DNA from 4 places in the Herbaspirillum sp. NPDC101397 genome. Region 1 is predicted to be linked to each of the others. Evidence: predicted binding sites of a transcription regulator. Region 1 holds the regulator's gene; each other region holds the start of a gene.
What was found. Region 1 encodes sigma-54, which starts transcription at its own class of promoters, with help from an activator protein. Its sites were predicted from a motif close to TGGCANGNAANCTGCTTT; they were not measured.

Region 1 (7,718 bases):
GCCCTCGCGGTGTCGCTGCTGGACGCGCGCGGCTTCCTGGAAGAAGACTTTGCCCGCTCGCACCCGGGCGGCGCGCTGGGCCGCCGCCTGCTGACCCATGTGCGCGACGTCATGCGCACCGGCGACGCTATTCCCGCAGTCAAGCCGGACGTGACGCTGTCGGCGGCGCTGATGGAAATCACCCGCAAGGGCATGGCGATGACCGCCGTCGTCGACGATGACAACCATCCCATCGGCGTATTTACCGACGGCGACCTGCGCCGCCTGCTGGAGCGCGGTGAAGATTTCACCAAATCGTCGATCGCCGACGTCATGCATCGCGGTCCGCGCACCATCAATCCCGATCAGCTGGCGGTCGACGCCGTCCAGCTGATGGAAGAATTCCGCATCAACCAGGTGCTGGTGGCCGACGCCCAGGGCAAGCTGGTGGGTGCGCTGCACATCCACGACCTGACCCGCGCCAAGGTGATCTGATGACAGATCGATTCAGCAAGGCCAGTGCGGCGGCCGTCGCCAATGCCCGGCAAGTCCGGCTGATGATTTTCGACGTCGACGGCGTGCTGACCGACGGCGGCTTGTATTACGGCCCCGAAGGCGAACCGGTCAAACGCTTCAACGCACTCGACGGCCACGGCATCAAGATGCTGCAGCAGTTCGGCGGCATCGCCACGGCCATCATCACCGCGCGCCAGTCGCCGATCGTCCTGCGCCGCGCCAAGGACCTGGGCATTGCCCACGTGTTCCAGGGCGTGCACGACAAGCGCATCGCCTTCGCGCAGTTGCTGGAACAAACCGGCATCGCGGCCTCCGCCTGCGGCTACCTCGGCGATGACGTGATCGATTTGCCGGTGCTGACCAAGGTCGGTTTCACCGCCTGTGTGGCCAACGGCCATCATGACGTCAAGCAGCGCGCCGACTACATCACCGATTGCACCGGCGGCAACGGCGCGGCGCGCGAGGTCTGCGACTTCATCCTGACCGCGCAAGGCTATTACGAGGCGGCGCTGGCCGCTTACCTGGCATGAGCAATCGCAGCGGCGAACGCGCAGCGCAGCGCATCCGGTTGATTGTCGTGCTTGTGGTGCTGACGGCGCTGGCGCTCGGCAGCTTCTGGGTGCTGCAGGTCATGCGGCGCAACGCCGACGACACGCTTGCCGCACGTCCGCGCAGCAAGCCCGATTATTACGTCGAAGATTTCAGCTACGTGAAGATGTCCGAAACCGGCCAGCCGCGCTACGACATCACCGGCAAGAAGATGGTGCACTTCCCGACCGACGATTCGTTCGAAGTGACCTTGCCCGTCATCACCAGCCTGACCAAGGAAAAGCCGCCGATGACCCTGCGCTCGCAGCGTGCCAGGATTGAAGACGACAACAGCAAGATCCACATGTATGACAACGTCAATGCCGACCGCTCCGCGTTCGGTACTGCCGAAGACATGCATCTGAAAACCGAATACCTGCTGCTGCTGCCAGACGAAGACATCGCGCGCACCGACAAGCCGGTTGAAATCACGATGGGGCAATCCATCATGACCGGCACCGGCATGATCGCCAACAACGCGACACAGGAATTCCAATTGCTCCACAATGTGCGCGGCACGTACCAGCCGCGCTCACGTCCGCCGCGTTAGCCGTCAGTCTTCAGCTCCCATCGCCAATTGGCATAATCAAAACGAGATACTTGCGCAGGATCCTATGAAAACGACATCCCTACTGCCGCTGCTCACCGTGCTCCTGATGAGCGTTGCCGGCCTCGCCCGCGCCGAACGCGCCGACACTGAAAAGCCGACCCGCATCGAAGCCGAGCAAATGGTGTACGACGACGTCAAGCAGGTGAAGACCTTCACCGGCAACGTCGTGCTCACGCGCGGCACGCTGCTGATCAAGGCCGGCAAGGTGGTGCTGACCACCGATCCGTCCGGCTATGAACTGGCTATCCTCTATGCGGCGCCCGGCCAGTTGGCCAGCTTCCGCCAGAAACGCGACGGCGGCCCCAACCTGTGGATCGAAGGCCAGGCCGAACGCATCGAATACAGCGAGAAGACTGAAATCTCGAAACTGTTTACGCGCGCCCACATGCAGCGCATGGACGGCCCGCGCGTGACCGATGAAGTCAACGGCGAGTTCATCTCCTACGACAGCCGTGCCGAGTTCTATTCGGTCAACAACACCAACACCGGCGAAAGCAAACCCGGCGGCGGTCGCATCACCGCGATCATCCAGCCGCGCGTCGATTCTTCGAAGGGCCAATAAGATGGCGATCAGTTCTCTCGTAGTACGCGGATTGCAAAAGAGCTATGGCGCGCGGCAGGTCGTTCGCGACGTCTCGCTCGAAGTCGCCAGCGGCGAAGTGGTCGGCCTGCTCGGCCCCAACGGCGCCGGCAAGACCACCTCGTTTTACATGATCGTCGGCCTGGTGCCGTCCGACGGCGGCGAGATCGATCTCGACGGTTCGGCGATTTCTCGGCTGCCTATCCACGAGCGCGCGCAGCTCGGCCTGTCTTATCTGCCGCAGGAAGCCTCGGTGTTCCGCAAGCTCAACGTGGAAGACAACATCCGCGCCGTACTGGAACTGCGCAAGGAAAACGGCAAGTCGCTCAGCCGTGATGAAATCGAAGGCCGCCTCAACAGCCTGTTGCACGAATTGCAGATCGAGAAGCTGCGCGAAAGCCCGGCACTGTCGTTGTCCGGCGGCGAACGCCGGCGTGTCGAAATCGCCCGTGCGCTGGCGACCGATCCGCGCTTCGTGCTGCTCGACGAACCATTCGCCGGTATCGATCCGATCGCCGTGATCGAGATCCAGCGCATCGTGCGCTTCCTCAAGGAACGCGGCATCGGCGTGCTCATCACAGACCACAACGTGCGCGAGACCCTGGGCATTTGCGATCGCGCCTACATCATCAACCAGGGCACCGTGCTGGCCAGCGGCAGCCCTGACGACATCATCGCCGATGAGTCCGTCCGCCGCGTGTATCTGGGCGAACACTTCCGCATGTAATCCGCAGGCAATACGCTGCCAACTGAAAACTGAATGAAACAATCCCTCCAGCTTCGCACCTCTCAGCATCTGGCATTGACGCCGCAGTTGCAGCAGTCGATCCGTTTGCTGCAGCTGTCGACGCTGGAACTGCACCAGGAACTGGAACAGATCCTGTCGGACAATCCGCTGCTGGAACGCCTCGACGATGCGCTCGACAATTCCGTGCGGCTGCTTGCCGACGGCGCCCTCAGCAGCCCGTCTTCGGCGCAGGCGGAGCCGGTCGAAAACAGCGCCGCCAGCGCTGCACCCGCGGAAGGCGAAGCCGGCGATCCGCAGGACAGCGCAAGCGGCGACGAGCATGCGAGCGGCGATGCCGACTGGAGCTTCGACGACGTCGCCCGCACCGGCAAGACACCCGACGACGAAGACTCGCGTCCGCAACTCGAAGCCCACGACGTCACGCTGCGCGAACACCTGCAGGAGCAGACCCGCCTGACCGTGCGCAGCTTGCGCGACCGTGCGCTGATCGAACTGATCGTCGATGCGATTGACGACCATGGCTATCTCGAAGAATCGCTGGAAGAAATCCACGCGCGCCTGCCCGAAGAACTGGAAATCGAACTTGACGAACTGACCATTGCACTGAAGCTGCTGCAGAGCTTCGAGCCGGCCGGCGTCGGCGCGCGTAGCGCCTCCGAATGCCTGGCGCTGCAGGTCCGGCGCTTGCCGAAAGTTGCCTTTGTCACACGCCGGCTGGCGCTGACCATCGTTGAAGATTACCTGGCGCTGTTCGCCCAGCGTGATTTCAATAAAATCAAGAAAGCGCTCGGTTGCGACGATGAAGACCTGCGCGAGGCGCAAGCCGTGATTCGCCAGTGCCATCCACATCCCGGCGCCATGTTTGCATCGGGCCGATCCGACTACGTGGTGCCCGACGTGATTGTCAAAGCGTCCAAGGACGGCTGGCAGGTTTTGCTCAACCACGACGTGATGCCACGGCTGCGCGTCAACGCCATGTACGCCAACGCACTCAAGCAAGCCAAGGGCGACGGCTCGCTCGGTTCGCAGCTGCAGGAAGCCAAGTGGCTGATCAAAAATATGCGTCAGCGCTTCGACACAATTTTGCGTGTCGCCCAGGCAATTGTTGAGAGGCAACGCAACTTTTTTTCACATGGCGCCGTTGCCATGAGACCCCTTGTGTTGCGCGAAATAGCTGATACACTGGGTCTACACGAGAGCACTATTTCTCGTGTAACGACTCAGAAGTACATGCTGACCCCGCATGGCATGTTTGAGTTGAAATACTTCTTCGGCAGCCACGTCGCAACAGAAACCGGAGGTGAAGCTTCCTCCACTGCGATACGGGCTCTCATCAAACAACTGATAGGAGCAGAAGACCCTAAGAACCCACTCTCTGATAGCAAGATTGCAGATATGTTGGCGGAACAGGGCATGGTGGTGGCGCGACGTACCGTCGCGAAATACCGCGAAGTGCTCAAAATTCCGCCGGTGAATCTCCGCAAATCTCTGTAAGTTTTTCTGTAGCAAAGCATCGTTGCTGTGTTCTGTTGAGTTCGGGTGTTTTGTTCTGGTGCTGCCTGCAAGCAACCGGACAATGCGTAAGAACCTCCAGCAATCTCACGATAGGAGTGCTGTATGAATCTGACCATTAGTGGCCATCATCTCGATTTGACCCCCGCCATCCGCGAGTACGTGCAAAACAAGCTGACGCGCATCAAGCGCCACTTTGACCATGTGATCGACATCAGTGTCATTCTCAGCGTAGACAAGCTGACCGAAAAAGAAAAACGCCAGAAGGCAGAAATAAACGTTCATATCAAGGGGAAAGACCTGCATGCCGAGAGCATTGCACACGACCTGTACGCCGCCATTGACATGCTGATCGACAAACTGGATCGCCAGGTGATCAAGCACAAGGACCGCGTGCAAAACCATCACTCGATGGCAAAACGCCTGCCGGAAGAACCGTTGCCCGCAGCTGCCTCGTGATAGCCAACTAGCCGGCGGACTGGACCGGCACCAAAAAAAGGGCGCGCAAGCGCCCTTTCTTGTTTCTGCAACGACAACTTCATCGCGTATTTTCAATATCTTTCAAAATCTTTTACACTTTTTCCCCACCTGCCTCGCAAGGCATCTCTTGCAATCCTGCAAATCATTTACATGTTGGTCACAGCAGCCCACCCGCGCCGTGTTGCCTGAAAGACATTCCCCTGTGCAACGGCACTCTCCCAACGCGCACGCCCGCTTTTTCATATAATGGCGGCATTGCGAACTTTTTGAAGGTGTAGTCATGAGCGAAGTCCAATCCTGGATCAAGGAAACCGTTACCCAAAACCCTGTCGTGCTGTTCATGAAGGGCACCGCGCAATTCCCGCAGTGTGGCTTCTCGGGCAAGGCGATCCAACTGCTCAAGGCCAGCGGCGCGGAAAACATCGTCACCGTCAACGTGCTGGAAAGCGCCGACGTGCGCCAGGGCATCAAGGAATACTCGAACTGGCCGACCATCCCTCAGTTGTACGTCAAGGGCGAATTCATCGGCGGCTCCGACATCCTGAGCGAAATGTACGAATCGGGCGAACTGCAAACCCTGTTCAAGGGCTGATCCCCTGTCCATCGCGACAAATTCCGCACCGCCGCGCCGCCGCCTGATCGTCGCCATCACCGGCGCGACCGGCGTGGCGTACGGCGTGCGCCTGCTGGGCGTGCTGCGCGACGCCGGTGTGGAAACCCATCTGCTGGTATCCGAAGCCGGCGTGCTGAACCTGCATCAGGAACTCGACATGAGCCGCAAGGACGTCGAGGCGCTGGCCGACGTGGTCCATCCGGTGCGCGATGTCGGCGCTTCGATCGCCAGCGGTTCATTCACGTCCTCGGGCATGATCGTTGCGCCCTGTTCGATGAAGACGCTCGCCGCCATCGCCAACGGCCTGTCCGACAATCTCATCTCGCGCGCCGCCGACGTGGTCCTGAAAGAACGCCGCCGCCTGGTGCTGATGGTGCGCGAAACGCCGTTCAATCTCGCCCACCTGCGCAACATGACCAGCGTCACCGAAATGGGCGGCATCATCTTCCCGCCCCTGCCCGGTTTCTATCATCGCCCACAATCCATCGAGGAAATGATCGACCACACGCTGGGCCGCGTGCTTGACCTCTACGACATTGCGCATGCGCTGACACCGCGCTGGGCCGGTCTAAAAAACCAGCAGACATAAAAAAAACGCTGCCTTGAGAGCAGCGTTTTTTCTTTGCGGAAGAGCGTATCAACCTCGACCGATGAACGGCATCTTGGTCGCCATCACCGTCATGAATTGCACGTTGGCATCCAGCGGCAGGCTGTCCATGTAAAGGATGGCCTTCGCCACATGGCCGGCGTCCATGGTCGGTTCAACCTGGGTCGATCCATCGGCCTGCAAGGTGCCCTTCTTCATCAGCTCGGTCATGTCGGTCGAGGCGTTGCCGATGTCGATCTGGCCGCAGGCGATGTCGTAGCGGCGACCGTCCAGCGAGGTCGACTTGGTCAGACCGGTAATCGCATGCTTGGTCGCGGTGTACGACACCGAGAACGGCCGCGGCGCGTGCGCCGAAATCGAACCGTTGTTGATGATGCGGCCGCCGCGCGGCGATTGTTCCTTCATAAGACGGAACGCTTCCTGGGTGCACAGGAAGACGCCGGTCAGGTTGATGTCGACCGCCGACTTCCATTGCTCGTAGCTCAGTTCTTCCAGCGACATCGGCGGCGCGAAAATACCCGCGTTGTTGAACAACAGATCGAGGCGACCGAATTTCTCTTTGGTCTTGGCGAACAGGTTCTTCACCGAAACCGGATCGCTGACGTCGGCCGGCACCACCAGCGCATTGGCGCCGAATTCGCCGGCCGCCTTGACGGTTTCTTCCAGCGGTTCCTGGCGACGGCCGGCCAGCACGACGGCATAGCCGTCGCGCAGCAAAGCCAGCGAAATCTGTTTGCCGATGCCGGAACCGGCGCCGGTGACCAATGCGATTTTCTTCGGTGCTGCCATCTTCTGTGCTCCTCTGTTTTCCTGGAAATGGGACGTTTGCCGTGCTCGCTCGTGTGCGCTGCACGTTCTCGCCGAGCGTTTTACTATAGCAGCTGTCGCCGCGCGGGGAGATGAAGTATTTTCAGCTGAGCCGGAACCGGATCTTCTCCGATCGGCTATGCTTGCGCACATCGTTTTTGAACCAGGGGAGCACCATGTCCGACGTCACCATTTATCACAACCCGAAATGCAGCACCTCGCGCAACGTGCTGGAAATGATCCGCGCCGCCGGCATCGAGCCCGATGTCATCGAATACCTGAAGACGCCGCCGGATCGCGCCACGCTCAAAAAGATCGTTGCGGCCACCGGCGAACCGGTGCGCAATATCATGCGCCGGCGCGGCACGTCCTACGACGAGAAGGATCTGGACAACGCCAGATGGAGCGACGAACAGCTGATCGACCTGATGCTGGAAGACCCGGTCCTGATCAACCGCCCCATCGTCGTCACTGCGCGCGGTGCTCGCCTGTGCCGGCCGGTAGAGAAACTGCAGGAAATACTGCCGCCGGCCTGACCGCGGCATCTTCCGCCGGGAGATCGGCGACACGCCCGCTCGGCTGGCCCAGCAGCGTGGTGCGGTACATGATGCGGCGCTGGCTGTGGTCGTAATCGGCCAGCGCGATATGCATGGCGCTGCGGTTGTCCCACATCATGGT
Region 2 (7,718 bases), on a different contig from region 1:
GGGGATTACTGGCCTTCGCCGAATCGGTCCAGGATCAGCGCTTCCAAGGCATTGAAGCAATCCTGTTCGTCGGCGCCTTCTGTTTCCAGCAGCACTTTGGTGCCCTTGCCGGCGGCCAGCATCATCACGCCCATGATGGACTTGGCGTTGACGCGTCGCTTGTTGAAGGTCATCCAGACTTCGCACTTGTACTTCGACGCCAGTTGCGTGAATTTGGCCGACGCGCGCGCATGCAGACCGAGCTTGTTGATGATCTCAAGTTCTTTTTGAATCATGGCAATTCTTTCTTTGTGCTTTTATTGGGATGAAACGCGAATGCGGTTGTCGATCCGGACGGCGCCGCTCTGGCCGCCGGCCAAGGCCATTTCCATGACGACGTCAAGCGTGTCGTTGCGGTAGGTCAGCGCGCGCAGCAGCATCGGCAGGCTGATGCCTGCGATGATTTCGACATTGTCGATGGCGCACAGGTAACCGGTGCAGTTGGACGGCGTGCCGCCCATGACGTCGGTGATGACCAGCACGCCGCTGCCGTCGTCGAGGCGATGCACGGCGTCAGCCGCCATGCGCTGCACTTCCGCCGGGTTCTGGTCGGCGATGACGTCGATTGCTTCGATGCGTTCCGGCAAGCCGCGGAAGACATGCGTGGCCGCTGCGATGAAAGCCTGACCCAGCGGGGCATGCGTGAGGAGAAGGATACCGACCATGAATTTCTGCTTGCTTATATGTACGTTGCCAGACCGGGCGCCGGATTGATTGCTTCAGCTGCCTGCGACCGCAGCTTCCAGCGCATCGACGAACATGGCGGCAACATCGAAGCCGCTTTGCTGCGTGATTTCCTGGAAACAGGTCGGGCTGGTGACATTGATTTCTGTTAAATAATTGCCAATAGCGTCCAATCCTACCAGCAACAACCCCCGCTGCGCCAATACCGGCGCCAGTGCTTCGGCGATTTCCAGCTCGCGCGGCGAAATCGGTTGCGCCACGCCGAGACCGCCGGCCGCCAGATTGCCGCGCACTTCTCCGCCTTGCGGAATGCGCGCCAAAACATGCGGCACCACTTTACCGCCAATCAGCAAAATGCGCTTGTCGCCCTTGGAAATTTCCGGGATGAAACGCTGCGCCATGATGGTCCGGTTGCCGTTGTCGGTCAGGGTTTCGATGACCGAGCCGAGGTTCATGCCGTCCTGGCCGATGCGGAAGATGCCCATGCCGCCCATGCCGTCCAGCGGCTTGAGGATCACGTCCTTGTGTTCGTCGTGGAATGCGCGCAAGCGCTTGGCGTCGCGCGTGACCAGGGTCGGCGCGGTGTATTGCGGGAACTGCGCGATCGCCAGTTTTTCGTTGTGGCTGCGGATCGCCTCGGGCTTGTTGAAGACGCGTGCACCCTGCTTCTCGGCGAGCTCCAGCAGATACGTCGTGTAGATGTATTCCATGTCGAACGGCGGATCCTTGCGGATCACGATGGCGTCGAACTCCGACAGGAAAGTCGAGACCGGCTTGTCGGCGCGGTACCAGTCGTCGGCCTCGCCGGTGAGCGTGATCTTCGCGACGTTGGCGGTGACCAGGCCGCTTTCCAGCACGACGTCGGTCTGCTCGAACGCGTAGATGGCGTGGCCGCGGCGAGCAGCTTCACGCATCATGGCGAAGGTAGAGTCCTTGTAGGTCTTGAAGGTATCGAGCGGGTCGGCGAGGAAAGCGATTTTCATGAAATGTCCGTCAAAAATGTCAGCCAAATAAGATTAATAGACTTCCGGATTCGGATCGGTCTTTTCCATTTCCAGCGACGCCGCCAGCAGCGCCAGTCGCGCCACCACGCCGTACATGTAAAAACGGTTCGGCGCCGCGGTGCCGGGCTTGGCTTGCAAGTCCGGCAAGGCATGCTGCTGCTGGAACGCCAGCGGCACGAAATGGGCGCCGGGGGCGTTCAGGTTTTCGTTGATGTCGCGGTCGGCGTGGACGCGATAGAAACCGCCCACCACGTAGCGGTCGATCATGTAGACCACCGGCTCGGCGACGGCTTCGTTGATGCGTTCGAACGAATGCACGCCCTCCTGGATCACCAGTTCGTTGACTTCCAGGCCTTCCTTGCCGACCGCCAGCTTGCTGCGCTGCTTGCGGTTGAGATCCTTGACCTCGCTGGCGTCCTTGACCGTCATGATGCCCATGCCGTAGGTGCCGGCATTGGCCTTGACGATCACGAACGGCTGTTCCTTGATGCCGTATTCCTTGTACTTCTTGCGGATCTTCGACAACAGGCTGCTGACGTTGTCGGCCAGGCAATCGGAGCCGGCGTCTTCCTGCAAATTGAGCTCGCCGCATTTGGCATACAGCGGATTGAGCATCCATGGATCGACGTCGACCAGTTTGGCGAATTTCTTCACGACGTCGTCGTAGGCGGAAAAGTGGTTGCTCTTGCGGCGCACCGCCCAGCCGGCGTGCAGCGGCGGCAGGACATTTTGCTCGTCGAGGTTTTCCAGCACCGACGGGATGCCGATCGACAGGTCGTTGTTGAGCAGCACGGTGCAGGGATCGAAATTCTTCAGACCCAGGCGACGGCCGTTCTTGGAGCGCTCAAGCGGCTCCAGCGTGATGGTGCTGCCGTCGGGCAGATCGATCTGCTTGGGCTTCTTGATGTCTTCCAGGGTACCGAGGCGCACATTCAGGCCGGTCTGGCGGAAGATCTGCATCAGCCGCGCGATGTTTTGCAGGTAGAAGCTGTTGCGCGTGTGATGCTCGGGGATCAGCAGCAGGTTCTTTGCGTCAGGGCAATATTTTTCGATCGCGGCCATCGCGGCCTGCACGGCCAGCGGCAGCATTTCCGGCGACAGATTGTTGAAGCCGCCCGGGAACAGATTGGTGTCTACCGGCGCCAGCTTGAAGCCGGCGTTGCGCAGGTCGACCGAACAATAGAACGGCGGCGTGTGCTCTTGCCACTCCATGCGGAACCAGCGCTCGATCGCGGGAGTTGCGCCCAGGATTTTCTTTTCCAGGTCGAGAAGCGGACCGTTGAGGGCGGTGACAAGATGCGGAACCATAAAAGACCTTCTGCGCGTGCTGGGTAGCGATTGGACGAAATAGCGGCCGGTGATCGATGGAAACAACCGATAACAAAACCGACAGGAACCGGCCATTTTAGCGGGATTCTGGCTATTACGTCGCCCGCCACACGGCAATATCTGGTGGAGAGGCCTTTTACATGGCGGCGTTGTCGTTTTTTTAAAGAGACATAAAAAAAGCGCCCGGACCGGAGTCGCGGGCGCTTCTGAAAGGGGCGCAAGGCCCCCGGGAAACAATCAGGAGTGGTAAGCCGATTCGCCGTGGCTGGAGATGTCCAGACCTTCGCGTTCTTCTTCTTCCGTCACACGCAGACCGATCACGATGTCGACCAGCTTGTAGGCGATGAAGGAGACCACGCCCGACAGGATCACGGTAGTCAGCACGCCCTGGAACTGAATCCAGACCTGACCGCCGATCGAGTAGTCGGGAGCGACTGCGTTGGCGACGTAGTCATAGATACCTGTGCCGCCCAGGCTAGGCGCAGCGAACACGCCAGTCAGGATCGCACCCAGGATACCGCCCACGCCGTGCACGCCGAAGACGTCCAGCGCATCGTCCGAACCCAGCAGCTTTTTCAGACCGGTGACACCCCACAGGCACAGCAGACCGGCCAGCAGGCCCATCACAACCGCACCGCAGACACCGACGAAACCGGCTGCAGGAGTAATCGCCACCAGACCGGCGACGGCACCCGACGCTGCACCCAGCATCGACGGCTTGCCCTTGCCGATCCATTCACCGAAGCTCCACGACAGCACTGCAGCAGCAGTTGCCAGGATGGTGTTGACGAAGGACAACGCTGCACCGCCGTTGGCTTCCAGACCGGAGCCGGCGTTGAAGCCGAACCAGCCGAACCACAGCAGCGAAGCGCCGACCATGGTCAGAGTCAGGCTATGCGGCTTGAAGGCTTCCTTGCCGTAACCGACGCGCTTGCCGATCACATACGAACCGACCAGGCCGGCGATCGCAGCGTTGATGTGCACCACGGTGCCGCCGGCATAATCCAGCGCGCCCTTCTGGAACAACCAACCCGAAATCGCAGTCGCCTTTTCTGCAGCGGCAGCGTCGGTGAATGCATCCGGACCAGGCCAGAACCAGACCATGTGGGCCATCGGCAGGTACGAGAAGGTGAACCACAGGATCGAGAACACGATCACGGCGGAGAACTTCACGCGCTCTGCGAAGGAACCGATGATCAGCGCCACGGTGATGGCTGCGAACGCGCCCTGGAAGGCCACGAACGACAGTTCAGGAATCACGACGCCCTTGCTGAAGGTGGCAGTGGTCGAGTCGCCGTTGAGGCCATGCAGGAACAGACGATCGAAGCCGCCGAAGAACGCGTTGCCTTCAGTGAATGCGATGCTGTAGCCGTAGACGAACCACAGGATGTAGATCAGCGAGAAGATCACGAAACATTGCATCAGCACCGACAGCATGTTCTTGCTGCGGACCAGGCCGCCGTAGAACAGGCCGAGGCCTGGCAAGGTCATCAGGATCACGAATGCAGTACATACCAGCATCCAGGCCGTGTCGCCCTTGTTAGGGACCAGCACGGGTGCAGCTGCGGCAGCAGCCGGGGCTGCAGCGGCGGCAGGAGCAGCAGCGGCGGCAGCCGGAGCTGCTGCAGGTGCTTCGGCTTTCGGTGCGTCAGCCTTCGGCGCTTCCGCCGCAGGAGCAGCTGCAGCTGCAGCTTCCGGCTTCGGTGCGTCTTGCGCCTGGACCGGTGCGGCGAAACTTACCGCCAACAACAAGGTGCCAATTGCAAGCGCACTTGAAAACATTTTTTTAATACTCATTACTGTTCCCCCTTAAAGAGCGTCTTTGCCGGTTTCGCCGGTACGGATGCGGATAACGTCCAGCAGATCCTGTACGAAGATCTTGCCGTCGCCGATTTTGCCTGTGCGTGCTGCAGCCTCGATCGCTTCCAGCGCGCGCTCAACGATGGAATCGTCGACTGCGGCTTCGATCTTGGTCTTCGGCAGGAAATCCACAACATATTCCGCACCGCGATACAGCTCGGTGTGGCCTTTTTGGCGGCCGAAACCCTTGACTTCCGTCACGGTAATGCCTTGCACGCCGATTGCCGACAAGGCTTCACGCACCTCGTCGAGCTTGAATGGTTTGATGATCGCTGTAATCAGTTTCATACCGACCTCAATTAGAAAGTTTTGCTGAGGGAAACGACGAAGCCGCTCTTGCCGACATTCTTGGAACCATCGGAAACAGGGGTTGTTTGCACGCCATCCTTCAAATTGGTGCCCAGATACGCAACGCCCAAGGTAACACCGGCCAGTTCGTCAAACGACTTGCTCAGACCGATTTTCCAGTCGGTGTAGCTGTATTGGTCATTGGAGACGCCGTTGTTGCTGCCCTTGACGTTCTGACGACCGACATGCAGACCGAGGATCACGCCATACCAAGTGTCGATGTTGGCGCCCAGATCGAAGTACTGGCTGTACTTGCTGCTAACGTTGCCGAACAGATTGGTCAGCGATTGCGAGTACTTGAAGTACGCTGGACCGTAGCCCACCTGGCCGTAAAGTTCGAATGTATTGGCGTTCTTGGCGCCGCTGTTGGACAGCGTGTTGCCTGGGTAGTAGTAGTACAGACCGCCGACGTCATAAGTGAAGCCACCGCCGATATCGCCGCGTTTGCCGCCGTAGATATCCCACTCGACATTGCCTTTGGTGTTAGTGCCGGTCAGCGTGCCTGCATCCTTGATCCATTTGATGTTGGTCAGCCATGTGCCGAGATACAGACCGGTTGGATTGTGCGTGTAATCAGCTCCAACTTGCAAAGCCGGGTCGAAGCGCGTCTGAGTCAGGCCGCGATAGCGGTAGTCGTTGACGACGGCAGCATTGAAGGTAACTTCATTGTCTGGCTTAGGTGCGTCTTCCGCATGGGCGAAGCTGGCGACTAACGATGCTGCGACTGCTGTTGCAAGAATCAATTTTTTCATGGCGTCCCTCTAGGTTTCTGTTAAACAACAAATTGTTCATTTCTGCACAACTTGTATAGCAGGAGCCATGCCAACCCTTTTTTGGCGGTTTGCGTTACTTTTTTTAGCGCAAATCAACATTCCAATTAGGCATTTTTTCTTTTTTTCCCAAAAACAGTGCATTAGAGTGAAACACAAACCTTGGCGCACAACAATAGTGCGCAACAATTTCAACATAACATTTTCCACTGGGAAATTTTTGTTTTTTATGGTGCATGGCTGGGCGCGGTTTTGCCACCCAGTTGAGCACGCAAGAAACTGTTGCAAAAATGCAATGCCCTGCAACGATCTTACGCGGGATTTTCGGTGGTCGCCTTCTTATATTTGGACAGGCCGTCAACCCTTCGCAGGACCGGTGATGAACGTTTCCGCGCGACGCGATTCTGACAGGTAACGCCATCACGCCGATCACATGGCCGCCTTTTGCGCCGCTTTGTTTTCCCGCAGGACAACGAAAGCGCTACACTTGTCGGATCGTCACTACTAATAAAAGGAAGCATCATGGATAAGCCACAATTCTTCGAAGATATTCAATCCAAAATCAACAAGGCTATCGAGAACTCTCCGGCCAAGGATATCGAAAAGAACGTCAAGGCCATGCTGAGCCAGGGTTTCTCCAAACTGGACCTGGTCACCCGCGAAGAATTCGACATCCAGGCGCAGGTGCTGGCCAAGACCCGCGCCAAGTTGGAAGAGCTGGAAGCCCGCGTGGCCGAACTCGAAGCGCGCCAGAAAGCCTCCTGATCCGGTCACGATGAGCCTTGCTGTATTGAAGAGCCGTGCGCTGGCGGGCATGCATGCGCCGCAAGTCACGGTGGAAGTACACCTGGCCAACGGTCTGCCGTCCTTCACCATCGTGGGCTTGCCGGAAACCGAGGTCAAGGAATCCAAGGATCGCGTGCGCGCCGCATTGCAGAATGCGCGCTTTGAATTCCCCGCCAAGAGAATCACCGTCAACCTTGCGCCGGCCGATCTGCCCAAAGAATCGGGCCGCTTCGATCTGCCGATTGCGCTGGGCATCCTGGCTGCTTCCGGACAAATGCCCGGCGACGGCCTCGACGAGTACGAATTCGCAGGCGAGCTGTCGCTGTCGGGCGATCTGCGTCCGATCCGCGGTGCGCTGGCCATGACGTACGCCATGCGCACCTCGCATCACAGCGACGGTCGCCGACGTATCTTCATCCTGCCGCGCGACAATGCCGACGAAGCTGCGCTGGTCGCCGACGCCACCATTTTCCCCGCCGATTCGCTGCTGCAGGTATGCGCGCATTTCGCCGCGCGCGGCGCCGACAGCGATGCCCGGCTGACGCAGCACCGGCCGGCGATCAAGCCTGCCGCACCTGCCTATCTCGATTTTTCCGACGTCAAAGGCCAGTTGCAGGCCAAGCGCGCGCTCGAAGTCGCCGCGGCCGGTGGTCACAGCGTGTTGCTGGTCGGCCCTCCCGGCACCGGCAAGTCGATGCTGGCGGCGCGCTTTCCAGGTATTTTGCCGCCCATGACCGATGAAGAAGCGCTGGAATCGGCAGCAGTGCAATCACTGACCGGCGGTTTTTCCGCCGCGCGCTGGAAGGTGCGTCCTTACCGCTCGCCGCATCACACCGCATCGGGCGTCGCGCTGGTGGGCGGCGGCGGTACGCCGCGTCCGGGTGAAATTTCGCTGGCG
Region 3 (7,718 bases), on a different contig from region 1:
ATACCATGGCGATGCCGAGCTTGCGCGCGATCTGCGGATTGGCGATATGCGCCAGCGCCCCGTTCCAGTAGATTTCACCGGCGTCGGGTTTGACGGTGCCGAAGATGATCTTCATCAGCGTCGACTTGCCGGCGCCGTTCTCGCCAAGGACGGCATGGATCTCGCCGGGCGCGACGCTCAGGTTGATGTCGTCGTTGGCCAGTACTCCTGGATAGGCCTTGCGGATATGCGCTATTTGCAGGCGCGCAGGCGACGTTGCGGTCACGGATTTCCCCTCGCAGGAACCGCGCCTTCCCGCGCGCGTTCCAGGTTATTCAAATGATCTGCGGAATTTACCATAGCCAAATTGTCGACAATCGGGAAAATTGCAAAAAATATCACGAACGGTTGCCGCCGCGGTGGGCCCAGCGCGTGGTGCGTTTTTCGATGATTGCAAACAGTTCGTACATAGCCATCGCCATCGCGCCGATGACCACCAGTCCGGCAAAGGCCAGCGGCATCTTCATTGACGAGCCGGCCGACACCAGCAGGTAGCCGATGCCTTCGTTGGAGGCGTTCATCTCCGACACGGTCGAGCCGACAAAGGCCAGCGTGATGGCGACCTTCAACGAGGCAAAGAAGTAGGGCAGCGAGCGCGGCATGCCGACCTTGAGCAGGATGTCCATGCGTTTGGCGCCGAGCACGCGCAAGACGTCTTCCAGTTCCGGCTCCAGGGTCGCCAGACCCGTGGCGATGTTGACCATGATCGGGAAGAAGGAAATCAGGAAGGCCGTCAGGATCGCCGGCCCGGCGCCGATACCGAACCACACCACCAGCACCGGCACGAAGGCGGCCTTGGGCAGCGCGTTGAACGCCGTCATCAACGGATACGCCGCGGCATACAGCAGCGGCGAAGAACCGATCAGGAAGCCCAGCGACACGCCGACCGCGACCGCAATCGCGAAGCCCACCATGGTGACCCAGAAGGTCGACAGCGCGTGATGCGCGATCGGGCCGGCGAATTCGATCATGGCCTCGATGATCGCCATCGGGCTCGGAAAGATGAACTCGGACACGTCCAGCGCGCTGCAGATGATTTGCCAGACCACCAGGATCGCCAGCAGCAGTATCCACGGCGCCAGCGTGCGGGCGGCTTGGTTCATTGAGGAAAGTTTTTTCATGGGCGCCTTGGTTCAGGTGGTTCTCAGGTGTTGCGCACGCGGCCGATATGCTCGCGCAGCTCGTGCACCAGGGCGTTGAAGGGATCGGTGTAGGTGAGCTCCAGCTCGCGCGGACGCGGCAGCGGATTTTCCTTGCGCGCCACGATGCGGCCGGGGCGTTTGCTCATCACGTAAATAGTGTCGGCCAGGAAAGCAGCCTCGCGCAGATCGTGGGTCACCAGGATGACGTTGAACTGGCGCTCGGTCCACAGTTCGCGCAGCACGCACCACAGTTCTTCACGGGTGAAGGCGTCGAGCGCGCCGAAGGGTTCGTCCAGCAGCAGCATCTTCGGCTCGTGGATCAGCGCGCGGCAGATCGACGCGCGTTGCTGCATGCCGCCCGACAGTTCCCACGGAAACTTGTCGGCATAGCCGTCCAGGCCGACGGTCTTGAGCAACTTCAGCGCGCGCTCGGTGTACTGCGCCTTGTTCTTCTTGAAGTCGTGGCGATACGGCTCGACGATTTCCAGCGGCAGCAGAACATTGTCGAGCGTGGTGCGCCACGGCAGCAGGGTCGGCGCCTGGAAGGCCATGCCGACGAATTTGAGCGGACCGGTTACCTCGGCGCCGGCGATGGCGACGCTGCCGCGCGTGGGGCGTTTCAAGCCCGTTGCCAGCTTCATGAAGGTCGACTTGCCGCAACCGGACGGACCGACGATGGCGATGAATTCCCCTTGCCTGGTTTGCAGGGAAATGTCTTCGACCGCAAATTCGTCGGAGCCGTCATAGGACAGGAAGACGCGACGGAAGTCGACGAAGGTGTCCGAGGTGTCCGTCATGGCAGCCACATCAGCCAAGCCTGCTTCAATAGTGTCAGCTTGCAATGTCATTTCCCGAACACGTTGAGCAATTCCTTCGACGGCAGGTAGGCCGGTGTCCAGATCTTTTCCGCGTTGACGCGGGTCTTGGTGCCGTAGGCGTCCGACACCTGCGAAGCCATCAGCGTCAGGCGCGGCAGGAACACCTGGCCGTAACCTTCGGCCTTGGCATGCGGCGTGGCGATGGCGCTGGAGATGGCCAGCTTGAGACGGCGCAGTTCCAGCTTCTCGTCAATCAGGCCGTCGCGTTCCTTGAGTACCTTGATGGCGGCTTCGGGATTGGCCAGCACATCCTTGGTCGCCTTGGCGAAGGCGCGCAGGAAGCCCCGGAGCGCTTCCGGATTGGTCTTCATCAGACTCTCGTTGGCGATGATGGCGTTGCCGTACAGCTTGACGCCGTAGTCGGGATACATCATCACGTTGATGTCCTGATCCTTGATGCCGCGTGCGTTCAGGTTCAGCAGCGAGGTGAAATAAAAACCGGTGATGGCGTCGACGTCGCCGCGCGCCAGCATGGTTTCACGCAGCGGCGGATCCATGCTGATCCAGTTGGCTTTGGACGCATCCAGGCCGTTGGCCTTGGCGAAGATCGGATAGCCGCGGCGACCGGCGTCGAACACCGGCGAGCCGAGCTTCTTGCCGACCAGATCGGCCGGTGTCTTGATGCCGGTCTTCTTGAGCGAGAAGATCGCCGCAGGGGTGTCGTTGTAGACCATCATCACGGCCATCGGCTTGCCCGGCGAAGCCGGATTGTTGGCGGTGAATTCCATCAGCGCCGCCATGTCGGCAAAGCCCATGTCGTAAGTGCCCGAGGCCACGCGATTGACCGCGTTGCCCGAGCCGCTGCCGGCGTCGATGACGACGTCCAGTTTCTCCTGCGCGAAATAACCCTTGGACTTGGCCACCAGGAACAACGCAGACGGACCTTCAAAGCGCCAGTCGAGCTGAAACTTGATTTTGGTTTCTTGCGCGAAGGCGGCCGAACAGGCGGCGCTGAGCAGCAGGGCGGCGGTGAACTTGAAGAGCTTGTTGGCGTGCATGGTGGGCTTCCCGTTGGAATCGGTTGATCGGTTGGCCGGGCGCAGGCGGCGGTGAAGCGATGTCGCCAATGCGGCCCGGTTTTGTTGTCCGGTTTTTATAAACGATGTCCGATGAAAAGCATTTACTGTGCCAAGAACGTCGGATGGCGGCGACAGCGAAGGCAGCGCTGCAGTCGGCTTTCAAGTCAGCTTTATTTTGTCGACAATCCAAAATTTCATTTGCGACAATTTGGTGCTTTGCTGCACCGCTCTAGCAAGAGTTGCACTAAAAACAGTATTCTTTCGGCCGCGTAAGCCTTGTAAATAGAGGTGTGCGTCGATGAGCGGGTTTAGTACTGTCGTTCTATATCTTGTCGACAATCTTCCGTCGCAACCTTCTCGGCGGCATGGTGGGATGGGCTGTTTTCATTCTGTGCAGCGGCGCCGGCTGGCGTGCGGACATCGGCTTCGCCGGATCCATTTTTTCGCATTGCCGATGCACGCGCCGGCGCATTGTCGACAGTTTTTTGACGACTTGTTTTCGGCTGGCATGACGTTTGCATTGATGGACCCGGCGGATTGCGCAGCGACGGTTGTTGGGTGCGATGCCAGACCTGATTGGATATGGGTGAGCAAATGAAGGAGCGCGCGTTGCAGGTTGCAGCAAGCAGCCAGTGACGAGCGATGGGATCCGGATTTATTTTTCAATGAAACGCAAAGGGAGAAAACGCATGAAGAAGAGTGCAATGGGGATGTGCTTGACTACCGCAGCGCTGGCCGTCTCGGCCATGGGCAGCATGTCGGCCAACGCTGCCGAGTGGGCCGACAATTCGATCGGTATTCGCTACGGTACGCAATTTGCCGAGCCGTTCAATTCGCAAGACATCGCGAAAAAAATCGTCAATTTTACGCATGCCAGCGGCTACAAATACGGCACCAATTTCCTGAACGTCGACTTGCTGATGTCGGATAGCAAAGACAACGAATCGCAAGAAGCGTATATCGTCTATCGCCATACACTGGATATCGGCAAGGTCGCCGGCAAGGACCTCTCTTTCGGCCCTGCGCGCGGTTTTGGTCTGACTGCCGGTTTTGACTGGAACACCAAAAACGATCCAGGCTACAGCTCGCGCAAGCGCATGATCGTTGCCGGCCCGACGGTGATGCTGGATGTTCCAGGCTTCCTCAACATCAGCCTGCTGGCGCTGTGGGAAAGCAATCAGCCGCTCAACAACGGCGTGCGCATGAGCAGCCGCTATTCCTACGACACGCACCCGATGCTCAACGCCGCCTGGGGTATCCCGTTCGGCACCAGCGGCTTCGCCTTTGAAGGCTACGTGAACTACATCGCCGCCAAGGGCAAGAACGAATTCGGCGGCGGCACTGCCCCTGAACTGAATTTCGACGGCCAGATCATGTATGACGTCGGCATGCCGATGGGCATGGGCAAGAACACCTTCCGCGTGGGCCTGGAATATCAATACTGGCGCAACAAGTTCGGCAATCCTAGCAATGTCCCCGGTTCGCTGGCCAAGACGCCGATGATCCGCGCCGAATACCACTTCTAAGCGTTTCTGCGGATCGGCCGGTGTGGGCGTCACGCCGGTCGATCCAGTTCCTTCGGTGCCGGGTCTTTTGATCCGGCATTTTTTTCGGCAGTAATGGTATAAACAATTCCGGTATCGACTCACTACGCGGGGCGCAATGGAAGCATATATTTTCGACTGGCTCAATCTCTTGCTGCGCTGGCTGCACGTCATCACGGCGATCGCCTGGATCGGCTCCTCGTTCTACTTCGTCTGGCTCGACAACAGCCTGACCCGGCCGGACGATCCTGAACTGCTGGAGAAGGGTGTCGGCGGCGAGCTGTGGGCGGTCCACGGCGGCGGCTTCTACAATCCGCAGAAATACCTGCTGGCGCCGAAGACGCTGCCGCAAAACCTGCACTGGTTCTTCTGGGAGTCGTACAGCACCTGGCTGTCCGGCTTCGCACTGTTCTCGGTGCTGTACCTGTTCAATGCCGGCACCTTCCTGGTCGACAAGCACGTGCTCGACATGAGCGCGACGACGGCGGTGTTTGCCGCGCTGGCCTACCTGGCTGCGGGCTGGCTGGTGTATGACGCCATCTGCCGTCTGTTCGGCGACAAACCGGGCGGCGACCGCGTGGTCGGCGTGCTGGTCACGCTCTATGTCGTCGCTGCGGTCTGGGTGGCGTGCCATGTGTTTTCAGGACGCGCGGCGTTCCTGATGACCGGCGCCTCGCTGGCCACCGTGATGAGCGCCAACGTGCTGTTCTGGATCATTCCCGGCCAGCGCAAGATGGTGGCATCGATGCGCGCGGGGCAGAGCCCCGATCCCATCCACGGCAAGCGCGGCAAGCAGCGCAGCGTGCACAACACCTATTTCACGCTGCCGGTGATCTTCGCGATGCTGTCGAATCACTACAGCATGACTTACAGCGCCGGCAACAACTGGCTGGTGCTGCTGCTGATCATGCTGGCGGGCGTGCTGATCCGGCAGTTCTTCGTGCTCAAGCACAAGGGCGTCATCAAGTGGCAGTATCCGGCTGCAGCGGTGGTGATCCTTGCCGGCGTGGCCGCGTGGATCGTGCCGAAGTCGGCGCTGCAGCCTGCGCCTCCACCTTCACAGCAAAACGCACCGGCCGTTTCGTTCGCGCAAGTACAACACGTGATCGAAACGCGCTGCATCCAGTGCCATGCGGCCAAGCCGACGCTGATGCCGGTGCCTGGCAAGGGCATCCTGCTCGACAGCAAGGATGGCGTGTTGCAGCATGCGCAGCAGATCTACCAGCAAGCGGTGGTGCAGAAGGCCATGCCGCTGGGGAACATGACCAATATTACGGATGACGAGCGGGCCTTGTTGGGCAAGTGGTTTGAAGCAGGCGCCAAGGGCGAATGATCAGATAGCAGGCGCCAAAGCAAAAAGGCTGAACACAACGTTCAGCCTTTTTCTTTTCGACGGTGCATTCAGCCGGGGTAAGGATGCTGCTCGCGCCAATGGTTGGCGATGTCGATGCGGCGGCAGATCCATACGCGCTCATGCGACTGCACGTAATCGAGGAAGTGTTGCAGCGCGGCGAAGCGGCCCGGGCGGCCGAGCAGGCGGCAATGCATGCCGACCGACAGCATCTTGGGCGCCTCTTCTCCCTCTGCGTACAGCACGTCGAAGCTGTCCTTGAGGTATTGAAAGAACTGCTCGCCGGTGTTGAAACCCTGCGGCGTGGCGAAGCGCATGTCATTGCTGTCGAGCGTGTAGGGAACGACCAGGTGGGGCTGCTGACTGCCGTCGGCCAGCGCCACCCGCGTCCAGAACGGCAGGTCGTCGCCGTAGTAATCGGAGTCGTAGGCGAAGCCGCCATGCTCGACCACCAGCCGGCGAGTATTGGGCGAATCGCGACCGGTGTACCAGCCTTGCGGATCAGCCCCGGTCAGCTGGCGGAAGATCTCAACGGCGGCGCGCATGTGTTCGCGCTCGGTCTCGACATCCATGTTCTGATAGTGAATCCAGCGCAGGCCGTGGCAGGCGATTTCGTGGCCCAGCTCGACGAAGGCCTGGGTGACTTCGGGATGTCGCTGCAACGCCATGGCGATGCCGAATACCGTCAGTGGCAGCTGCCGCTTTTCGAACTCGCGCAGGATGCGCCAGACGCCGACCCGCGAGCCGTATTCATAAATCGATTCCATCGACAGATGACGCGCCGGATAGGCGGCCGCGCCGATGATTTCAGACAGGAACTGTTCCGAGGCCGGGTCGCCGTGCAGCACGGAATTCTCTCCGCCTTCTTCGTAATTCAGTACAAACTGCACCGCGATCCTGGCTTGGCCAGGCCAGCTGGCGTGAGGAACGTGGCGGCCGTAGCCGATCAGGTCGCGTGGATAGTTGCCATCTGGTCGTATGTGTTGCATGTGTTCTTTTGAAATGTGGAAGACGGTGTTCAGGAACTCTTTCCCAGCACCGATCGCAAATCGAAGTGATCGTCGTCGCTGGGGCGGACGCGGTCTTCGCACAAGTGCAAATGGTGTGCCATGTGTTCCTGCGCCAGCGCGATGTCGCCGCTTTCGAGCGCCGCCAGTACGGTGTCGTGTTCGTCGAAGGAGCAGGCATTGTGTCCCGGCGCTTCGGTCTTGGCGATCATCAGCGTGGTGCGCGAGACCAGCTTGCGCAGGGTGTCGACCAGCAGCGCGTTGCCGGTCAGCTCGGCCAGCGCCAGGTGAAACTGCGCCGAAAGACGGATCCAGCGCGGTCGGTCGCCGGTCAGGTAGGAGTGGCGTTCTTCTTCGACCATCTTGCGCAGGCCGGCGATCTGGCGCGTGCTGGCTTCGCGGCCGACCTTGTCGAGCACCGCGTATTCGATGATGTTGCGCAGCTCGAACATGTCCTTGACCTCGGCGTGCGAGGGACTGGCGATGAAGGCGCCGCGATTGGCTTCGAGATCGACCATGCCTTCGGTGGCCAGGCGCGACAGCACCTTGCGCACGGTGTGCCGGGCGGTATCGTAAATCTGGCACAGGACCTGCTCAGTAAGCTTGGTGCGCGGCGGCAGGCGATGTTCCATGATGGCGTCGTAGATGTCCTGGTAAAGACGCTCTTCGACGGCCGGCGAATGATCGCGGACGGCGGGATGCGAAGCCAGGGGCGAGCGGGATGTCTTGCTTGGTTTG
Region 4 (7,718 bases), on a different contig from region 1:
AGGGTTATATTGCCGCCCCGATGCGCCAGGAAGAGTTCCTTAACAAGGTCGGAGCCAATCAACTGTTCAATAATGGCCTCATCAATGCCTGAGTTTTCTATTGTATTTTTACTATTTTTGATACACTCGACCATAATTCGACTGGTCGGCAATCGCACCTTTCACCATCGCATCCAGGCGAAGCGAGCATCGATTTCGATGTCTAGCGGTTTTCTGCGTGAATGACCGTCTGCGAAAGGACGCCATGATGACCTGGACTGCGACAAAGGCAATTCGTATTGCATTGCTCGACGATCATGCCGTGGTCCGGCATGGTCTCGCGGCGCGATTGACGGAAGAATCCGATTTCCAGGTGGTCGGCGCCTATGCCGCCAGCAAGGACATGATGTCCTCCTTGCGCGCCTCGCCGGCCGATATCCTGCTGATCGACTATTCCCTCGGGGCCAACGACATCGACGGCCTCAACCTGATCCGGGCCCTCAAGGTGCGTTTCCCGGAAAGTAAAATTCTTGTCTCTTCCTCGCACTACAATCCTGCTACGGTCGCGTTGGCGATGCGCGCCGGTGCGCGCGGCTTCGTGGGCAAGGAGCAGGAATTGTCCGAGCTGATTGCTGCCGTGCGTTCCGTGGCGGTGGGGCGCGTGCATCTGAATCCGTTGATGGCGGCGGAGATATCCTCCATGTTGTCCAGCAACGGTTCGGACGAAGAATCTGCAAACGGCGATTCGCTCACCGACAACGTCGAGTTGTCGCCGCGCGAGCGAGAAGTGTTGCGCTGCTGCCTTGAAGGGATGAGCGTCACGCAGATTGCGGAAAAATTCGCGCGCAGCGTCAAGACCATCAGCGGACAGAAGCAGGCGGCCTTCCGCAAGCTGGGAGTGCGCAACGACAATGAACTGTTCAAGATTCAGCATCAACTCCAAGACATATAGGACGCACCATGAACACGATTGCCCCGGCTCCTTCGCTGCAGATTCTTGTCGTCGACGATTCTGCGACCAGCCGCGTCGTCATCGAGAAGCAACTGAAGAAACTGGGCTGCAAAGTCGCGATGGCGCAAGACGGTACCGCGGGTCTTGCGGCATTGCAGGAGGGCGAGTTCGATCTGGTGCTGCTGGACTGCCAGATGCCCGACATGAGCGGCTACGACGTGGCGAAGATCTTCCGTCGGCGTGAGCGGGAAGAAGAGCGTGTGCATACGCCCATCATCGCCATTTCCGCAGAAACGGATACAGGGCATATGCAGCTTTGCCTCGACAGCGGCATGGACGGTGTACTCGGCAAGCCCCTGCCGGTCGACGAACTGAAAAAAATGCTCTCGCTGTGGTGCGATGTCGACGTGACAGACGCGGCGCCGATGCATATCGACGACATGCGCAGCGTGGATCTGACCGCGTTGTTCCGCACAACCTCCCTCGAGGACTTCGCTGCGTTGCGGGCGGCCATGGATGAGGCTGACATTACTTCGGTCGGAAGGCTGGCGCACCGGATGAAAGGTGCTGCCTTGACGATGGCGGCAGGCGAGATTGTCAGGACACTGGAGCGTATCGAAGCAATTGCCGTGCATCGCGCGCAGCCGCCGTCTGATCTGAGCGCTGAAGTCAGTGTGCTCGAACGGCAATTGCAATCCATCTGATTCAAGTTTGCAAAAAGCCAAACGGCCCGCTGATGCGGGCCGTTTGGCTTTTGCGATGAAGGAACGCCAGAGCGGCGTCGCCCGATTCAAGTCAACTCAAGCCCCGACCCACGGCAGGCCGGCCTTGCACCATCCCTCAATGGTCTTGCGATGCCCAGCGCTGTCCTTGTTGCCCTCGAAGCCTTCCAGGATGTCATAACAGCGCACATAGCCGCTTTCGGTCGCCAGTTTGGCGGCATGGCGGGAACGCACGCCCGAGCGGCACAGGAACAGCAAGGTAGTCTCTTTGCCGGCGGCAGCGCCCAGTTGTTCCAGGAACTGCGGATTGGGCACGCTTTCCGGGTAGAGATTCCATTGCACCGCGAGATGCTGTTCGGCGGGAATGACGACCTGGCCGACCCAGTCGCGTTCCGCCTTGGTGCGGACGTCGACCAGTTTCACGGCCGGGTCGCCCTGCAGCAGGGCAAACGCCTCTTGCGGCGTTACCGCACCGGCATACGGAAATTGGCCGGACTGAGCGCGTTGGGCGGCGGTGGAAAGAATTTCGTTGGAAGTCGTCATCAGAGTCCTTTGAGAATTGCTGAAAAGATACCTAAATTATTATTTCAACGCCAGCAGCGCGGAGTATTTGCACCAAAATTAAGCATTTCACATAAATCGCATTTTATTGGTGCATAAATATTCATTTGCACCATAATTGCTCATTATTGGAATTGGCATGCACTGCTCGGAAACGCCCACCCGTCAATAACTCCCTAGAATATGTCATAAGCATGAACGCAAGGCAGTTGATGGCATGGAATCTGCTATCATTCCCGCCTGAGTTCTGGCGCACTATCTGTTGTATTTGCTGCACACATCAAGTCGCACGTAGTCGGCTCATCACCCAAATTGTACAAATTTATACTACTTCCTCGTTTTAGGAGATTCGCATGGCAAGGACGGCCGCAGAGGTTTTGAAGTTGGTGAAAGACAATGAAGTCAAGTTTGTTGATTTCCGTTTTGCCGATACCCGGGGTAAAGAGCAACACGTAACTGTGCCTGTTTCCCACTTCGACATCGACAAGTTCGAGTCGGGTCACGCATTCGACGGTTCCTCGATCGCCGGTTGGAAGGGCATTGAAGCTTCGGACATGTTGCTGATCCCTGATCCAAACACCGCCAACATCGACCCGTTCATGGAAGAAACCACATTGTTCATGCAATGTGACGTGATCGAGCCATCCGATGGCAAGGGTTACGACCGTGATCCACGCTCCATCGCCAAGCGCGCTGAAGCTTACCTGAAGTCCTCGGGCCTGGGCGACACCGCCTATTTCGGTCCTGAGCCAGAATTCTTCATCTTCGACGGCGTACGTTGGGGTGCGGACATGTCCGGTTCCTTCGTCAAGATCGAATCCGAAGAAGCATCGTGGAGCTCCGGCGCCAAGCTCGAAGGCGGCAACACCGGCCATCGTCCGGTCGTCAAGGGCGGCTACTTCCCAGTGCCACCAGTCGACAGCTTCCAGGACATGCGTTCGGAAATGTCCCTGATCCTCGAATCCCTGGGTATCCCTGTTGAAGTGCACCACCACGAAGTGGCCGGCGCAGGTCAAAACGAACTGGGCACCAAGTTCTCGACACTGGTTGAGCGCGCTGACTGGACACAGACACTGAAGTATGTGATCTGGAACGTTGCCCACACCTACGGCAAGACAGCGACCTTCATGCCTAAGCCACTGGTCGGCGACAATGGCTCCGGTATGCACGTTCACCAATCGGTCTGGAAAGACGGCAAGAACCTGTTCGCAGGCGACGGCTATGCTGGCCTGTCCGAATTCGCGCTGTTCTACATCGGCGGCATCATCAAACACGCCAAGGCGCTGAACGCGATCACCAACCCAGGCACCAACTCGTACAAGCGTCTGGTTCCAGGCTTCGAAGCACCGGTCAAGCTGGCGTACTCGGCGCGTAACCGTTCCGCATCGATCCGTATTCCACACGTTGCGAATCCTAAGGGTCGCCGTATCGAAACACGTTTCCCTGATCCACTGGCGAACCCATACCTGTGCTTCTCGGCTCTGCTGATGGCAGGTCTGGACGGCGTGCAAAACAAGATCCATCCAGGCGAAGCTGCTTCGAAGGACCTGTACCACCTGCCGCCGGAAGAAGACAAGCTGATCCCGACAGTGTGCGCATCGCTGGAAGAAGCGCTGGATGCACTGAACAAGGACCGCGAGTTCCTGACACGCGGCGGTGTCTTCACCGACAGCATGATCGATGCCTACCTGGACCTGAAGGGCCAGGAAGTGCAACGCTATCGCATGACGACACACCCAATCGAATTCGACATGTACTACTCGCTGTAATCGTCGATTTTGCATTGATAAAAAAGGGAAGCTTGCTTCCCTTTTTTTATGCGCGCGGCATTTTCCGTTTGCGTCGGGCGGAGCCCGTTTGTCCGTCGGCGAGTCTTGTCATACACTTGGTTTCATTGCATTTTTGAGGCATGGACCAATGAAATTTTTTGTGCTCGCCGTACTCTCGGGCGTGGCCTGCGCGGCCGTCGTACACGCAGCTCCGGCGCAAGACGAGGTCTATGTCTGCATCGACCCGAATGGCGCGACCGAATACCGCAACACCGGCATCAACAAAGCTTGCCGGAAACTGGATATACCGGCTGCAAGTGCACCGGCGCCGACGCAGAATAAACGCGTCGCACCGAACAAGCCTGCGATGGCGGCAAGCCCTTTCCCCAAGGCCGACGGCCAGGCGCAGAAAGTACGCGACAGCGATCGCAAGCTGATATTGCAGGATGAACTCAGGGTGGAAGAGGGCAAGCTGGCAAGCCTGAAAGCGGAATACAGCAACGGTGAACCTGAACGGCGCGGCGATGAGCGCAACTATGCAAAATACCAGGAACGCGCTGCCTCCATGAAGGACGACATCGCCCGCACGGAACGCAATGTCGAGGCGCTCCGACGCGAGCTGGCCAGGCTGCGTTAGTTGCCCGATACGCTCGGCAAGCCGGGAAGTCAGTCATATTGCAGGCTTGCCCAAATCTTGCTTAGCTGAGGGGAAGCTGACAAATCCGAGCCCGCGGCCATAAGCCGCGACGGCATACTTGATGCGGCATTAATTTATCGGAACGCATGAAAACAACTTTACCTTTACTCGATGGTCTTGACCTGCTGGCATCGGCAGTCATCATTCTCGACGCCAACGGCGGCATCGTGTACGCCAACGCCGCGGCCGAAAACCTGCTGGAGAGTTCCTTCAAGGTGCTGTCCCAGCAAAAGCTCAGTGAGTTGTTCCTCAACGGCAAAGAGCTCGCGACCTTGTTCTACCAGGCGGTGGCGCACCAGTTCGCCGACAAGCGGCTCGACCTCGTGCTCGAGCGCGTCGGCCGCGAGCCGCTGCAGGTGCACACCATCGTCACCGCGCTCGACAACGCTGACACGCCGGTGCTGCTGGAGCTGCGGGAAAACGTTCAGCAACTCAAGCTCGATCGTGAAGAGCGCCTGCTCGACCAGAGCCAGGCCAACAAGGAACTGATTCGCAACCTCGCGCATGAAATCAAGAATCCGCTCGGCGGCATTCGCGGCGCGGCGCAACTGCTGGAACTGGAGTTGCCTGAGCGTCACCTGAAAGAGCTGCGCGAATACACACAGGTCATCATCAAGGAGGCCGACCGCCTGCAAACGCTGGTCGATCGCCTGCTGGCGCCGCACCGGCGGCCGCACATCGTCGGCGACGTCAATATCCACGAAGTCTGCGAGCGCGTGCGCAGCCTGATCCTGGCCGAGTTCCCCAACGGCCTGACCATCAAGCGCGATTACGACCTGTCGATTCCGGAATTCCGCGGCGACAAGGAGCAGTTGATCCAGGCTTTGCTCAACATCGTTCACAACGCCGCGCAAGCGCTCGCCGAACGCATCCGCACCGGCGACGGCGAGCTGATTTTGCAGACGCGCGTCATGCGTCAAGTGACGCTGGCCAAGGTCCGGTATCGGCTGGCACTAGACTTGCATATCATCGACAACGGCCCCGGCATTTCACCGGATATCCAGGACCGCATTTTTTACCCGCTGGTATCCGGTCGGGAAGGAGGCAGCGGTTTGGGACTGACGCTGGCGCAAACATTCGTTCAGCAGCACATGGGGGTGATCGAATGCGAAAGCCGGCCGGGATGTACGGATTTCAGAATATTGATTCCGCTTCCCTGATGGCAGTTCATCGGGTGAGCGGGTATCGAGCAGGGCAACACCGGCACAGGCCTTTCAGGCTGTCCACACACGCTACCAAACGCAACGATAAGCAAGAAAAGATAACACTATGAAACCGATCTGGATTGTTGACGACGACGAATCGATACGCTGGGTATTGGAAAAAGCCCTCGCGCGAGAAAATCTCGCCACACAAAGCTTTTCCAGCGCACGCGACGCCATGCAGGCACTGGAGAGCGGCACGCCGCAAGTATTGGTTTCCGATATTCGCATGCCCGGCGCATCCGGCCTGGAGCTGCTGCAGACCATCAAAGCCAAGCATCCCGGCATTCCGGTCATCATCATCACCGCTTTCTCCGATCTCGATTCGGCGGTCTCGGCATTCCAGGGCGGCGCCTTCGAATACCTGGCCAAGCCTTTCGACGTCGACAAGGCCGTCGAGCTGATCCGTCGTGCATTGGAAGAAAGCCTGCGCGAAACCGACGTGGAGCAATCGTCGGCCAACGCGCCGGAAATCCTCGGCCAGGCACCGGCCATGCAGGATGTCTTCCGCGCCATCGGCCGCTTGTCGCAATCGAACGTGACCGTCTTGATTACCGGCGAATCCGGCTCAGGTAAAGAGTTGGTCGCACGCGCCCTGCACAAGCACAGCCCGCGCGCGGCGCAGCCGTTCGTCGCACTGAATACCGCAGCGATCCCCAAGGACCTGCTCGAGTCCGAACTGTTCGGCCACGAACGCGGCGCCTTCACCGGCGCGCAGGCGATGCGTCGCGGCCGTTTTGAGCAGGCTGAAGGCGGCACGCTGTTCCTTGATGAAATCGGCGACATGCCGCTCGACCTGCAAACGCGTTTGCTGCGCGTGTTGTCGGACGGCCATTTCTATCGCGTCGGCGGCCATCAGTCGCTCAAGGCCAATGTCCGCGTCATCGCTGCCACCCACCAGAACCTCGAGCATCGCGTGCGCGAAGGCCTGTTCCGGGAAGACTTGTATCATCGCCTCAACGTCATCCGCCTGCGACTGCCAAGTCTGCGTGAGCGCAGCGAAGACATCCCGATCCTGGCGCGCCATTTCCTCACGCAAAGCGCGCGTCAGCTCGGCGTTGAAGCCAAGCGCCTGTCGCCCCAGGCGATGCAGTTCCTGTCGCAACTGGAACTGCCCGGCAACGTACGTCAGCTGGAAAACCTGTGCAACTGGATTACCGTCATGGCGCCAGGCCAGACCGTGGAAGTGAAGGATTTGCCGCAGGATCTGATCGAGGAACGCAGCAGTAACTTCCAGCCGACACAGACGCATGCCGTTTCATCGGCAGCGCCTGCGGAGATGTCCGGCGGCGTGGCTGCCAGCTATGACGGCGACGCTGATCGCAGCTGGATCAGCCTGCTGGAAACGGAGGCAGCGCAAATGCTGGCCGAAGAGCGCCCGGAAGTCATGGACATCCTCGGTCGCCAGTTCGAAGCGACGCTGATCAAGATCGCGCTCAAGCATACCCACGGTCGAAAGAACGATGCAGCCGTGCGCCTGGGCATCGGTCGCAACACGATCACGCGCAAGATTCAGGAACTTGGCATCGGCGGCGCTGAAGACGATTGAACGGAAGAGCGAAAGAATGAAAGGTTGAAAGATTGAAAGAAGGGGTTTGAGGGGAAGAGGGAACAGAACAAGCCGCAGTGCAGGAACACCATCTGCACATGCGATGCGGATCAATAACATCAAAAACATGAGGGCCGGTTTCAGCGATGAAACCGGCCCATTTTTTCGAGCAGCTTTTCCTTCACGCCGACCGGCTGAGCCGATCAGGCGTGAAGTCGATCATCAACGCACGCGCAGGACGTAGCGCGCCGCCGTCGACGCGATCAAGCTCAGGGCTGCGCCGAAGA

Region 2: ACIROW_RS17745 (TorF family putative porin) is a predicted target of sigma-54. The motif match lies at 6,072-6,089, and genes of this name have one in related genera.
Region 3: ACIROW_RS15605 (outer envelope protein) is a predicted target of sigma-54. The motif match lies at 3,583-3,600, and genes of this name have one in related genera.
Region 4: glnA (type I glutamate--ammonia ligase) is a predicted target of sigma-54. The motif match lies at 2,428-2,445, and genes of this name have one in related genera.

The regions. Positions count from the first base shown of each region.
Region 1 is NZ_JBIWNS010000004.1:83,017-90,734, forward strand. Features, by position in the region: gene ACIROW_RS10845 (SIS domain-containing protein) at 1-474, shown strand, start outside; gene ACIROW_RS10850 (KdsC family phosphatase) at 474-1,025, shown strand; gene lptC (LPS export ABC transporter periplasmic protein LptC) at 1,022-1,633, shown strand; gene lptA (lipopolysaccharide transport periplasmic protein LptA) at 1,698-2,255, shown strand; gene lptB (LPS export ABC transporter ATP-binding protein) at 2,257-3,000, shown strand; gene ACIROW_RS10870 (RNA polymerase factor sigma-54) at 3,034-4,515, shown strand; gene hpf (ribosome hibernation-promoting factor, HPF/YfiA family) at 4,639-4,992, shown strand; gene grxD (Grx4 family monothiol glutaredoxin) at 5,294-5,605, shown strand; gene ACIROW_RS10885 (UbiX family flavin prenyltransferase) at 5,616-6,215, shown strand; gene ACIROW_RS10890 (SDR family oxidoreductase) at 6,264-7,022, opposite strand; partial or broken gene arsC (arsenate reductase (glutaredoxin)) at 7,217-7,607, shown strand; partial or broken gene ACIROW_RS10900 (TauD/TfdA dioxygenase family protein) at 7,692-7,718, opposite strand, start outside.
Region 2 is NZ_JBIWNS010000007.1:80,376-88,093, forward strand. Features, by position in the region: gene ACIROW_RS17715 (HPr family phosphocarrier protein) at 6-275, opposite strand; gene ACIROW_RS17720 (PTS sugar transporter subunit IIA) at 297-704, opposite strand; gene gshB (glutathione synthase) at 759-1,706, opposite strand; gene gshA (glutamate--cysteine ligase) at 1,740-3,035, opposite strand; gene ACIROW_RS17735 (ammonium transporter) at 3,294-4,853, opposite strand; gene ACIROW_RS17740 (P-II family nitrogen regulator) at 4,866-5,204, opposite strand; gene ACIROW_RS17745 (TorF family putative porin) at 5,216-6,016, opposite strand; gene ACIROW_RS17750 (accessory factor UbiK family protein) at 6,557-6,799, shown strand; gene ACIROW_RS17755 (YifB family Mg chelatase-like AAA ATPase) at 6,810-7,718, shown strand, end outside.
Region 3 is NZ_JBIWNS010000006.1:106,024-113,741, reverse strand. Features, by position in the region: gene ACIROW_RS15625 (ABC transporter ATP-binding protein) at 1-265, opposite strand, end outside; gene ACIROW_RS15620 (ABC transporter permease) at 378-1,160, opposite strand; gene ACIROW_RS15615 (ABC transporter ATP-binding protein) at 1,184-1,978, opposite strand; gene ACIROW_RS15610 (ABC transporter substrate-binding protein) at 2,026-3,057, opposite strand; gene ACIROW_RS15605 (outer envelope protein) at 3,768-4,604, shown strand; gene ACIROW_RS15600 (urate hydroxylase PuuD) at 4,741-5,955, shown strand; gene puuE (allantoinase PuuE) at 6,024-6,962, opposite strand; gene ACIROW_RS15590 (GntR family transcriptional regulator) at 6,992-7,718, opposite strand, start outside.
Region 4 is NZ_JBIWNS010000002.1:175,742-183,459, reverse strand. Features, by position in the region: gene ACIROW_RS05630 (EAL domain-containing protein) at 1-92, shown strand, start outside; gene ACIROW_RS05625 (response regulator) at 248-931, shown strand; gene ACIROW_RS05620 (response regulator) at 940-1,635, shown strand; gene ACIROW_RS05615 (rhodanese-like domain-containing protein) at 1,732-2,196, opposite strand; gene glnA (type I glutamate--ammonia ligase) at 2,568-3,983, shown strand; gene ACIROW_RS05605 (DUF4124 domain-containing protein) at 4,132-4,620, shown strand; gene glnL (nitrogen regulation protein NR(II)) at 4,767-5,840, shown strand; gene ntrC (nitrogen regulation protein NR(I)) at 5,950-7,431, shown strand; gene ACIROW_RS05590 (MFS transporter) at 7,654-7,718, opposite strand, start outside.